4 regions of the Candidatus Thiodiazotropha sp. AKIB8 genome follow, and region 3 is predicted to be linked to each of the others. Evidence: predicted binding sites of a transcription regulator. Region 3 holds the regulator's gene; each other region holds the start of a gene.
The links. Region 3 encodes FNR, which switches genes on or off when oxygen is low (the NO sensors DNR and NnrR bind a similar motif). Its sites were predicted from a motif close to TTGATNTANATCAA; they were not measured.

Region 1 (3,180 bases), on a different contig from region 3:
TGAAAGTATCAGCATGGTGGCTGCTGCAGGAAGAATCCAGAAGCTGAGATTGTTCATTCTCGGAAGTGCCATGTCAGGCGCGCCGACCATCATCGGAATCATCCAGTTGGCCAGTCCTGCTGCTGCTGGCATAACAGCACCGAAAATCATAATCAGTGCATGGTTGGTTACCAGATTATTATATAGATCAGGGTCGAGCAGTTGGATTCCTGGCTGAAAAAGCTCTAAACGTATCAACATCGCACTGGCGCCACCAAGAAATAGCATAGTCAATGCAAACAGCAGGTATAGCGTACCTATATCTTTGTGATTGGTGCTGAACAACCAGCGGCGCCAACCTGTTGGATTATCATGGTGATGTGCTTCATCATGGTTAAGGGTTGTAGTTGTCATTATCTAACTCTCCTCTATCTTGCCTGCTTAACATCGGCAGGCTGCACCACATCGCCTGTGTTATTGTCCCAAGCATTTCGTTCATAGGTTACAATTGCTGCGATTTCTAAATCGTTGAGCGAGCCCCAAGGCTGCATGGCAGTACCTTCTTTGCCTTTGATTACAATCTGTAAGTGATCCGCAATTGGACCGGTGGCAAGGGCAGAGCCTTTCAAAGCCGGGAAAGCTGGTGGTAATCCCATACCTGTAACCTGGTGACAGGCAGCGCACTTGGTTTCGTAGAGCGCCTTTCCTTTCGTCAACAGCTCATCGAGACTCCAGGTTTTGTCAGCACTTGCTTCTGCTGCAGCTGCAATTTTGATTGCATTCTGGTCATCAACCCATGCAGCGAACTGTTGAGGTGATACCGATTCCACCACAATGGGCATGCGGGAGTGCCAGGTGCCGCATAACTCGGCACATTGTCCACGGAAGACACCCTCTCTATTCAGTTCAGCCCAGGTTTCAGTGACATAGCCAGGAATTGCGTCTTTTTTGACTGCCAGTTCAGGTACCCAAAAAGCGTGCAGCACATCAGCAGAGGTGTGGAGAAAACGGATTTTTTGTCCGGTTGGCAAGACCAGTCGATTGTCGACCTCTCTAAGGTAGAGATCACCAGATTTCTCTTGCGGTACATATCGACTCTCTACTTTAATATTATGATCCAGATAGTCGAATTCCCACCACCATTGGTGTCCAGTTACTTTGACATCCAGGATGTTCTCATCCTTGGGTACATCCCAGACCTTTTTCAATACAACGTCCGCTTTGCCAGCAATGGTAAGGTCGACGCCCAACACCAACACCGGGACGATGACCCAGGACCAGTTACCAAACCAGGAGTTGTGGAAATTCTGGTCTGCTGGATAGCCACGGCTTTTTCGATGGTAGTAGAGCGAGTAGAAGACAAATCCGAAAACAATCAACAACAGTACCGTTGTTATCTGCATCGTTAGCATATGGATGTTATAGATATCCTGGGCAACGTTGGCAGCAGGTTCAGGGAAGTTGAGGCCATATTCTGCTTTGCTTACATTTGACAGCGTCAATAATGCAATGGAGAGACCTGCTAACAAAGGTAGTTTCATGTTGTGCAAAACTGCTTTATCTTTGTTTTGTAACGCCGACACGGGAGCACTGCCATGTCGTGTATGATTTTTATTAAACTTCATACTGGTTAAATGCCCTCGATTTTGTTTTTTAGACTATGAGCAAGCACTTCACGCTCATCCTCGACCAAGTACTTCCCTATCTCGATATATTCACCATGAGAACCGATTAGTAGACGACTGGGATACCAGCCTCGGGGATCGTGTTTCTGGATAACTTTCATCCATGCTTTATGGAAACATTTTTCTGAGTCATGCAGGCCATTGCTACTCACCCTGACTTGATTGCTACCTATTCTGATAGTCTGCCGGGTGTGGGCACAGCAGCTCTGACAATAGATGCCGATTCCAATTATCAATATCTCCAGGCCAGCAAATGGAAGTACCAACCAGGCGCCAAGAGAATAGAAGTAGAGAGAAATAAACAGACAGGGTGTGGCCAATAGTAGAAAAAGCCACTTGGATTGATTCCAAGTCAGGTTTTTATTAGGAGTCAAGATGAGAATAGACTCATCAGAATCCATGTTTTGAGTATCCGTTAGGATCATCTGCCATTCCACACGTCGGTGACGGCCGGATTCTGCTTGGCGTCGTTTTATTGATCTAAGTCAACAGAATAAGACAAAATCTCACTAAAACGCAATAACTAAGTTAATTGGTCGACAATTTTTAAGGTATTGATTATTAATTAGAATAATTGAATATACTGCTGCTTTGTACGATTATCACTGTTATTTTTAACTCATCACATGGTCCAAAATAATTCACTCATCTGACACTACAATGACCATAAAATATTGTTTTGGCAGTAGTTCTGCAATCAGGTGTGGTTCTCTTGCTTCACTATTACTGACTTAAATAGTGCCTCCAATCAAAGTGGATATTGGAATCTTTATTATAATGTTTAGGAGAATCCTTTAATTGCCACTGGATCCTACTGTTGATGAGAAGGAGGCAATTTTAGGGACTTCTGACCAAGTCATGGGACGACACTTTGCCGTCATGTTTTGTCGCTGCTGCAATGCGGGTCTTCGCAATAGTGGATTTTTTACACAATTCCGCACCTTGAATAGGCACTTTTATTCGAGAATCTGTCCGGCTTAGAGTTATTCAGAGGTCTTCAAAGAATCGGATTATTACTAATATTATTTTTGTGCTTTTGAGTACAAGAGAGTCCGCAGATGGTTAGTGATATTTGGTGGTATAGCTTAGCGTTGCTGGTAATTGTGGTTCTGGTCGTTGCTGGAATACGACACTTAAAGCGCAAACGCGACAAGATTTCCAATCAACCCGGTCAATCACCGGCTTTTGATGACCATTGGTATATGATCGATTTCAGTCAGGTGCTATCCAGACTGGATAGCACCGAGTCTGGGCTATCATCGGAAGAGGCCAATGATCGTTATCTTCGATATGGGGCAAATCGATTACCCGAGCCTGATCCTGTTCCTTCCTGGTTGCGATTTCTCTATCAATTTCACAATCTGCTTATCTATGTCTTGATTGCTGCAGGTTGCGTAACCGCAATACTGCAACACTGGTTGGATGCCAGCGTAATTTTTGGTGTTGTGCTGATCAATGCCTTAATTGGTTATCTCCAGGAGGGGAAGGCAGAGAATGCTCTGAATGCTATTCGGCA
Region 2 (3,180 bases), on a different contig from region 3:
GCGGCCCCATTGGAGGCCGCCTGATCGGTTTAAGCCTGTTCCTTAAAGGGGGCTTATTCCATCTCGTCCAGGGCCTTTTGGTAGCGGTTGGCATGAGATCGCTCTGCTTTTGCAAGGGTTTCGAACCAATCAGCTACTTCATCGAATCCCTCATCACGGGCAGTTTTAGCCATACCTGGGTACATATCGGTATATTCGTGGGTCTCACCTGCAACTGCCGCCGCCAGATTGTCTCCGGTTGCGCCAATCGGCAGACCGGTAGCTGGATCGCCGCACTGTTCGAGGTATTCAAGGTGGCCATGAGCATGTCCGGTTTCACCTTCTGCGGTTGAGCGAAACAGAGCCGCGACATCGTTATAACCCTCAATATCCGCTTTACCTGCGAAGTAGAGATAGCGACGGTTGGCTTGAGATTCTCCGGCAAATGCGTCTTTTAAGTTTTGCTCGGTTTTACTACCTTTGAGTTCCATATCTGGTTCTCCGAAATGATGGTTATTGTGGATTTTTACGATGAGTCAAATTAACTCTCCGCTGATGATTAGAATAGATCTAAAAATGATTGGAAGCGAATGGTCTTTTCGATGGTATTGATAGCTTTTGCCTAATATTAGTTTACACCTTTCTGGCGCTGTTTTTCAGGCGAACAGTCGAAAATGAGGATCTAGTCATAATCCTCTGTTTTCTTGAGAGTTTAGTCACGCTTATGGTAGTCTTCCGTGGGGGACTTACTTTGGCGAGGTGGAAATGGAAGATCAACATCAGATCCAACAGAATCGCAACATCACTGAAATGTTGTATTCACACGGGGTTAATCCGACAAAACAGAGACGCATCATTGCGGATGTTCTTTTTGCACGGAACCAGCATGTGACGGCTGATCAGTTGTTCGATGCAGTTCAGCAATCAGGAAGTCGAGTTTCCAAGGCAACGGTTTACAATACCTTGGGACTTTTTGCCCGAAAGAAGTTGATTCGGGAGATATTCATCGATGCCACTCGTACTTTCTATGACTCCAATAACAGTCACCATCATCACTTCTACAATGTCGATACCGGGGATTTGATCGACATCAAAGAGCATTTAGCACCACACTTCTTAGGTCCGAACTTACCTGACGGAACGGCCATGGAGATCCTTGACCTGGTCATACGGGTTAAAAATAAGAGCCCCTGATCTAGCCAGGCATCTGCTTGTTTGCACTTCATAGATTCGCCTTCATAACAGAAGCGATGTGATCAATTGACCTACATCATTGTTTTAGATTTAGACTAATTCTAAATTAACCCTGCGCTATTCATGGTTTACCCACGCTGTTTAATTTAGTGGTGGGTTGAAGCGTGGAAGGTGTGGCTAAAAAAACGATAACAATTTAAATGTGGGAATTGCCGTGTCACCCAGCTGATTTGCAAGTGAAACTGCGTTTCTCTCTATGAGGATGGTCTTAAATGTCATAATGAACGAGTAGGTAAGGGATATGAATTTTAAACTTACAATAATTGTCTGTGTGCTATTGGGTGTCTCAGTTTCTGTAACAGCGGCGGAAGAGCCGATAAAGCCTATAAAACCGGTGCAGAATATCAATCTAGGACAGGTTGAGTTAGGTAAAAAACTCTATTTTGATCCACGTCTTTCCAAGTCTGGTTTCATCTCATGTAATTCGTGCCACAACTTGAGCATGGGCGGAACCGATAACCTTAAAACCTCAATTGGTCATAACTGGCAACAGGGACCGATTAATGCACCTACAGTGCTGAATTCCAGTCTTAACCTGGCTCAGTTCTGGGATGGGCGGGCTGCAGACCTGAAAGCGCAGGCCGGCGGGCCTATCGCCAATCCGGGGGAGATGGCAGGCACCCATACCCTGGCAATTGAAGTGCTTGAGTCGATTCCGCAATATGTCATGGAGTTCAAAGCGGTCTTCGGTGTCGACAAGATCACCATTGATGAGGTCACTCAGGCAATCGCAGAGTTTGAAAAGACCCTGGTGACGCCAAATGCCGATTTTGACAAGTGGTTGTTGGGTGATAAGGCTGCGCTGAACGAGCAAGAGTTGGCTGGTTATAAACTATTCAAAGAGAGCGGCTGTACAGCATGCCACAATGGAGAGGCAGTTGGCGGTAACTCATTTCAAAAAATGGGTCTGGTTGAAGCCTATAAAACCAAAAGCTCTGCAGAGGGCCTGAGTGGGGTAACCGGCAAGGATGCAGATCGCTTTAAATTCAAAGTACCCACCTTGAGAAATGTGGAAATGACCTATCCCTACTTCCATGATGGCGAGGCAGAGACTCTGACGGAAGCGGTAGATATCATGGGCAGGCTGCAGCTTGGGCGCAAATTCAGCAAACATGAGAATGAGCAGATTGTTCTCTTTCTGAAGACGCTGACAGGGGATCAACCCTCATTTCTGATGCCTATACTACCGCCGTCAACCGATAATACACCGCAACCCAAACCTTTCGACTAAGTAGCGGTTTACACCGTTCATCTGAATCACGCCATGGCGCCAATCGGGCCATGGTGTGATTGCAACTTGTAGCAAGTTCGGCAACAGCTTGTAGTTCTCCAGAACCCTCGTGTTGATAGTCAGAAACAAGTTTCTGACTATCAACACGAGGGTGAAATTTCCGCATCAATTCTGCAAAGATGCATAGTGTGCTGCGCCCAAGAGTGCGGTCTTGTCATTGAGTATTATTTTTACTGGCATTGAAGCCACCAACTGCTGCATGCGTCCTTTATCGAGAAAACCCCGCATAAATCCTCCCTCTTTTAACAGGGGCAGGATCTGGGGGGCAATACCACCTCCTAGATAGACGCCTCCGGTGGCCATGATCTTCAAAGCGTGATTGCCGGCCTCCCGTCCATAAAGATGAATAAACAGATCCAGTGTCTCCTCACATGTGGCATCGCTTTTATCCATTGCAGCCCCGGAAACTGCCGGTGCAACCCCGATGCTGTTCATCTGCTGCTGCAGCCAGTCCGGTGTTGTGGCTGTTCGATATTTGCATATAAAGCGATATAACATTTCCAGGCCTGGGCCAGAGATGATTCGCTCCCAACTGACATGTCCATAGTGTCCGGCAAGGTGTTCGTAGAGTGCATACTCCAGATTTGAGTTGGGGGAGAAGTCTGTATGCCCACCTTCTGAGGGGAAGGGGTGGTATCTATTGCCGTCCCACAGCA
Region 3 (3,180 bases):
CACCTCGCCATGCTGAAAAGGACTCATGGTGCCGGGATCCACGTTGATATAGGGATCCAGCTTGATCATTGTGACATCCAGTCCGCGGGCCTCCAGCAGTGCAGCCAGAGAAGCTGAAGCGATACCTTTGCCAAGGGAGGAGACAACACCGCCCGTAATAAAAATAAAACTGGTCATGTAATTCTGCTTACCAGGTTAGAGTGCAGGAAAATGGGATATAGGACGGGTGTAAACAGTAACAGATTGCCCCTCTTCACTCAATCTCGAAGGGCTAACCAACCTGGTTTCAATTTAGGTATTATTCAGAACTGCAACAAACTACTGATTCAAGGCATGTCCTCGATAAAAATATCTGCACTCTATATAAGGAAGTAACTCGGAACTCCCCAGAGATTTCCATCAGATCGCCCCTGAGAGCTGCTTGCTCAGGATCCAAATAGATCGAATCAAATAGACAAGATTGCCATGAAATCGTCTCCATACGGGGCTCAATAATTCGATTGATTATAACTGACCAGGGTCTATAATCGATTGGCGTGTTACGCAAATAACAACTACTGAGGCAAGTAGAACTTTACCCTACAGTCTGCCCCGTAACATGACAGACTTGGCGTGAAGTCCTTAACCATTGCATGATGGAGGCTGTAAGGCCGCTTTTCTACATCACCGATGTAGTATGAAAACAATCATTTGAGAGGAAGAAAGCATGACTAAATTTGCTAAAGTTCTGAGCATCGCGGCACTCGTAGCTGTGTCTACCAGTGCATCTGCCTGGTGGGGCAACGGCCCATGGGGCGGCAACCGTGGTTATAACAACGACGGCTACGGTGACGGCTATGGTGATGGCTCTGGTGATTTCAGCTTTGGCATGAGCGGCAACGCCCGTGGTTCTGGCTATGGTCGTGGTAATAACTACTACCGTGGCTACAACGGTTACGGTCCTTATGGCTACGGCGGCGCTCCTTATGGCTATGGCGCTCCTTATGGCGCACCATATGGTGGTGCTCCTTATGGCTATCCTGCACCTCCTGCAGCTGCACCCGCTCCTGCTCCGGCTCAATAATCAGGCCGATCAATAGCAGAAAAGCCGGCCTTCAGGCCGGTTTTTTTATTCGGCGACAGACTAAAAATCAATGATCCAAAGTAATAAAAACAGTAAAACTACTTGATCCACATCAAGAATTTCTGGAAAAATAGCTCGAATTGCCAGCCCACCAACAATTAAACATGGACGAAATAGGGTAGATTGGGAGACATTAAGCTGTATCAGCCTGGCATATGCGCCTGGTAAAGCAGCTTTTAATGTTTTTATTTGGCAAAACCGCCTCTGAGCAAAGCTAAATTCAGGGTGAGAGAGGACAATTCAAGGGTAAGAAATGCCTTAAACACTAACTGGGTGCACAATACATTGCCTATATAGCACCTGCCCATGCTGGAGCGATTACTTGACTAGTAGAAAAGTCGTATCATTTGAAAACATCAAGGTCGCCTGTAAAAACTGCAGCCTTGCCACCCTATGTCTCCCCATGGGGCTGACTCCGGACGATGTCGAACGCCTCGATGGCATCATCAAGCGAGGCCGCCCCTACCATCGAGGAGATCATCTCTACCGTGGGGCTGACAAGTTTCATAGCTTGCGGGTCATAACCAGCGGCTCGGTCAAGACCTACAGCCCTAATGAGGATGGAGGGGAACAGGTATTGGGATTTCATCTTCCCGGCGAACTTATCGGCCTCGATGCAATCCAGGACGATAGCCACACCTGCTCAGCCATCGCACTTGAGACTACAGCGGTATGCGAAATCCCCTTTTCCCAGCTGGAATCTCTGAGCTGCATAATGCCCAGTCTGCAGCACCAAATGTATCGTCTGCTCAGCCGGGAGATAGGTCAGGAGACGGAAATGTTGACGCTACTGGGTAAAAAGAGTGCCGAGGAGCGCTTAGCAACCTTCCTACTCAGCTTCTCAGAACGATTCAAACAACGGGGTTTTTCTGCCAGCGACTTCTTTCTCAGTATGTCACGCCATGAAATCGGTAACTACCTCGGTTTAGCAGTCGAGACCGTGAGTAGACTCTTTACCAGGTTTCAGGATGAAAACCTGCTTAGAGTAGAGCGGAAACATGTACAGTTACTCGACATACCGAGGTTGTATGACATCGTGCAAGGCTGCGATAGCGCCAAGTCCACACAATCCAGGGGTTAAATCCTAACTGCTGAGCCAAACGCACCTTTCGCCCATCTCCTCAAGTTGACGCTCATGGGCTTCAATCTCTTCAGCGCCGGCAACAACCACTTTGAGAGGGGGACGGCCGGCTGACAGTCGGCGGATATTATCAACCGATTGCTCATCACCACCCTGCTGCCCAAGATCGTCATCCAACACCAGCGCCGTCTGTCCACCGGTCATCATCAAATAGACATCGGCGAGTATTTCAGCATCCAGTAACGCCCCATGCAGCTCACGATGGGAGTTATCGATATCATAGCGTCTGCATAATGCATCAAGGCTGTTTCTCTGCCCTGGATGCATCTTCTTTGCCATGATCAGCGTATCGGTAACAGCACACAGTGCATCGATGCGCTGCGGGTTTTCCATCAACCTCAATTCATGATCAAGGAATCCGACATCGAATGGTGCATTGTGGATAATCAATTCAGCACCACGCACATATTCGATGAAGTCAGTCACCACATCACAGAATTTCGGCTTGTCGGCGAGAAACTCATTGGTGATACCATGCACCTCAATGGCCCCCGCATCGATCTCTCGATCTGGTTGCAGAAACTGATGGAAGTTATTACCTGTCAATCTTCGGTCAACCAGCTCAACACAGCCGATCTCTATAATTCTATGTCCCTGCTCTGGCTCCAGACCGGTGGTTTCTGTGTCGAGTACAATCTGGCGCATCATGACAACATCTCCTGAATACCCAGATTAGCCAGTTCATCTGCCAATTCATTCCCTGGATGACCAGCATGTCCTTTTACCCATTGCCAATCCACATCATGTTTACTTACTTCACTATCCAATTCCCGCCACAAATCAACATTTTTTACCGCCTTGCGTGCAGAGGTCTTCCAACCATTTCTCTTCCAGCCGTGGATCCACTGGGTAATGCCGTTTTTTACATATTGTGAATCGGTAGTCACTTGCACCTGACTGGGCCTTGTCAGCTCCT
Region 4 (3,180 bases), on a different contig from region 3:
TTCAGGTGCTTGCTCAACCAGATCCGCAGCGATCTGGATATACTCCTTCAAGGTCAAAGGTGTGTAATCACCGGCTCGCCAGGTATTGGCAAGCTGGGTTCCTTTGACGATATGCAGTGGGTGCAATTTTAGGCCATCGGTACCCAGTTCAGTAATTCTGCGCAGGCTCTCCCGGTTATGCAGGCCGGTTTCCCCAGGGAGGCCAGCTATCATGTGGGTACAAACCTTGATGCCTCGACCTCTTGTACGCTCTACAGCATCCGCATATTCAGCAAAACCATGTCCACGATTGACCCGTTCGAGGGTTTCATCAAACGCACTCTGCAGGCCCAATTCGAGCCATATTTCATATCCTTCAGATTGGTAGTGGCTGAGAAGATTCAGTACGTCATCAGGTACACAGTCCGGTCGAGTGCCGATAGAGAGGCCTATGACATCTTTCTCCTTCAACGCTTCGTCATAACGTTCCGCCAAGCGTTCGACTTTGTCGTAGGTATTTGTATAGGCTTGAAAATAAGCAAGGTATTTAACTGCGCCAGTACGTTTGCTGATCACCTCTCGGCCGGCACTGATTTGCTCATGGATCGGCTTGCTATCACGTCCGTTGGGACTGAACGATACATTGTTACAAAAGGTGCAGCCTCCGCGACCTTTGCTACCATCTCTGTTGGGGCAGGTGAAGGCTGTGTCTAAAGCTATTTTATGTACACGCTCGCCATATTTCTTGAGCAAATATTGCCCAAAAGTTGGAACATGATCGGCCAGAGTGGTCATCGGGCTTAACCCACGACATCGAGTTCGCGACGGCGGAATTTAACCTTTAACTGTCTGGCGATTCCTTCACAGGATTCAATATCGACACCTTCCAGGCCATCAATTGCTGTTGCTGTCACATCGGATATATAGTCAGGCGCCCGACTGAGAAAAGCCATCATCGCCTGGTAGGAGCCCGGCAGATTGGGTCGACAGTGCTGATCGTAAATCTCGCTATTCTGGGCATTCAGGGAAATCGATAGGGCGTCAACGCACTCAGCCAGCTCTGGTAACGTGTCGTGCTTGTGCACCAGATTGCATAAGCCATCTGTATTCACACGAACCCGACCACCATGCTTTTTAATGTGGCGGGCCACTTCCAGCAATACGTTGAGCCTGAGCGTAGGTTCACCATAACCGCAAAAGACAATTTCATCATACTTCGAAGGATCATCGATTGAGGCGATAACCTCTTCGGCTGTAGGGCGGTGATCCAGAGTTAGGTCATACCCTTTTACCGTCATATCCCCTAGTGTTTTTGGACAAAAGGCACATTCCAGCGTGCAGCGGTCGGTAATGCTGAGATAGAGGTTTTTTTCAATTTGATAGCTGATCTGCTGTGGCACGGTTTCCCCATGGGCATTGACTAGGAGAGGGTATCCTAGCGTTTGAAATGGTGGAAGCAATGACTTTGGTCAAAACATTTGATGAGTTCTAAAAGCGTGAATTATTCAGCGATAATAGTGATTCTTCTATGGTGTGCTCATAGTTTTCATTACCTTCTGACATATCGCCTTGAAATTCTCGAACTGTTGCCGTGTTACACCAGGGCCACTCAAGCCGTTGTCAGCATAAAATAACCCCACCGGCTTGTTGCGAATAAAGATCGACATCGAGATAAATCCACTCGTGTTGATCTGCTCTTTTGCCTCTGGAGGAATCATGGCCAGATATTTTTCAGCATTACCCTTGTTGAGAGATATTGCTTGAGGTTTGTTAAGTAATATTTTGAATAAGCTTGGGTTTTTAAAGTCTAGCGCGAAGTCTTTCAGGGAGAGTTGTTGTTCTGACTCGATGACAAGGCGTGACCTGAGCATCTTTCGGTCGGGACTGAGCATGGCAAACATTGTACGACTCAAACCCAGATCCTGATGCATCTGCTCAAGCGCACTACTGAGCATATCTTGTAGAGGATTACTCTTTTTTGGCGGCGGTGGATTAGCGGCCTTGGGGGGTACGGGGGTGGGTCTCTTCTCGCTGGCTACCTTTTTCGCTGGTGCCGCTTTAGCGGTCTCAGGCTGGGTTTTCTTGACCGGTTTCTCATCACCGCAGATGATGAAAAAGGCAGGCAGTGGCAGGGGTAGCGCCTGAAGAGTTCGAGCTGTCTCTGCTGCAAGTTTATGCAGTCTGGAGATGGCCTGTTCCTGGGGAATTTCAAGAAATTCAGCCAACAGCTCTAAATCCGCCACTGTTTTCTTACTACTCCAGCCCAGAGTGGTTTCCCGCGCCAGGGTAGAAGCCAGCATTACCGTGAGTGGTTTAGGTTGAAAGCTGTTGGCGCTGCCTTGTGCATTCCTGATTAAGTCAGGCAGTTGCCAGCGTTCACTTAATTTGATGTTGAGTGTTTCAAAGGTAAAGCCCAATTCAGCCTGAGCAACACTCTCTCTATCATCACCGGCCTCAATTTTTTTCTGAATCCTGATCATGGTGTCCGGTGCGTCAGACCAGATGGCCATTTCACCGATATCATGCAGCAGAGCACCTGTATAAAGTGTATCGCCATCAGATTGGTTTCGGAACTCTGACAGGCCTCGCGCATAACAGGCGGCATGGACAGCTCGGCTGTAACAGTCGATGAGTCCTCTTCTCGGTGGGCCTTTCAGCTTATCTTCCAGGCAGGGGAGGATTTTGCTGGCTTTTTCAATCAGTGCCATTCCCAGCATTGGAATAGCCAATGAAATTCTGGTGATTGCTTCCTTCGGCTGATTGGATGGATTACTCAACTGCTGCAGGACATACAAACTGAACCCCGGGTCACGGGAGATAACTTCAGCGAGCCGGGAGTGGTTGACGCTCGTTTTTTTATCGAGTAAATCCCTGACCTGGGTCAGGGTCCGCTGCATAACGGGAAGTGGTTCAGCGGAGATTTGTCGTACCCACTCTTCAACAGTCTGGGACATAGCCTACATATCTGGGGTTGCTAAGGTGAATCTTAAATCTATTGTAGATCGTTAAGGTCTTTATAAATAAAGCTGCCAATAAATTACAAATGTAACCTATCGCGGGTAGCTTTGCATGGATCATTGGATATCAAAATCAGATTCTGAATTACAGCATATTGCTGTATCAAGTCGGTCAGGCTGCTGTTGATCGATTTTATCGGCTCTCGGCTACATTATTTATCATTGTTAGATAGGGTTGAGGGGT

Region 1: a site for FNR is predicted at 2,140-2,153, ahead of AC4IFB_RS06700 (DUF2244 domain-containing protein). Genes of this name have one in related genera too.
Region 2: a site for FNR is predicted at 1,240-1,253, ahead of AC4IFB_RS05190 (cytochrome-c peroxidase). Genes of this name have one in related genera too.
Region 4: a site for FNR is predicted at 1,439-1,452, ahead of AC4IFB_RS10735 (TatD family nuclease-associated radical SAM protein). Genes of this name have one in related genera too.

Annotation. Positions count from the first base shown of each region.
Region 1 covers NZ_JBSYOO010000029.1:27,472-30,651, forward strand. Annotated here, with positions in the region: gene ctaD (cytochrome c oxidase subunit I) at 1-393, opposite strand, end outside; gene coxB (cytochrome c oxidase subunit II) at 408-1,604, opposite strand; gene AC4IFB_RS06700 (DUF2244 domain-containing protein) at 1,610-2,089, opposite strand; gene AC4IFB_RS06705 (cation-transporting P-type ATPase) at 2,867-3,180, shown strand, end outside.
Region 2 covers NZ_JBSYOO010000026.1:108,628-111,807, forward strand. Annotated here, with positions in the region: gene AC4IFB_RS05180 (rubrerythrin family protein) at 54-470, opposite strand; gene AC4IFB_RS05185 (Fur family transcriptional regulator) at 745-1,173, shown strand; gene AC4IFB_RS05190 (cytochrome-c peroxidase) at 1,475-2,464, shown strand; gene AC4IFB_RS05195 (glucokinase) at 2,630-3,180, opposite strand, start outside.
Region 3 covers NZ_JBSYOO010000051.1:35,979-39,158, reverse strand. Annotated here, with positions in the region: gene pyrG (CTP synthase) at 1-177, opposite strand, end outside; gene AC4IFB_RS18465 (sulfur globule family protein) at 707-1,063, shown strand; gene fnr (fumarate/nitrate reduction transcriptional regulator Fnr) at 1,446-2,204, shown strand; gene dnaQ (DNA polymerase III subunit epsilon) at 2,208-2,909, opposite strand; gene rnhA (ribonuclease HI) at 2,909-3,180, opposite strand, start outside.
Region 4 covers NZ_JBSYOO010000035.1:143,405-146,584, forward strand. Annotated here, with positions in the region: gene mnmL (tRNA modification radical SAM protein MnmL/YtqA) at 1-774, opposite strand, end outside; gene AC4IFB_RS10735 (TatD family nuclease-associated radical SAM protein) at 780-1,379, opposite strand; gene AC4IFB_RS10740 (HDOD domain-containing protein) at 1,506-2,933, opposite strand.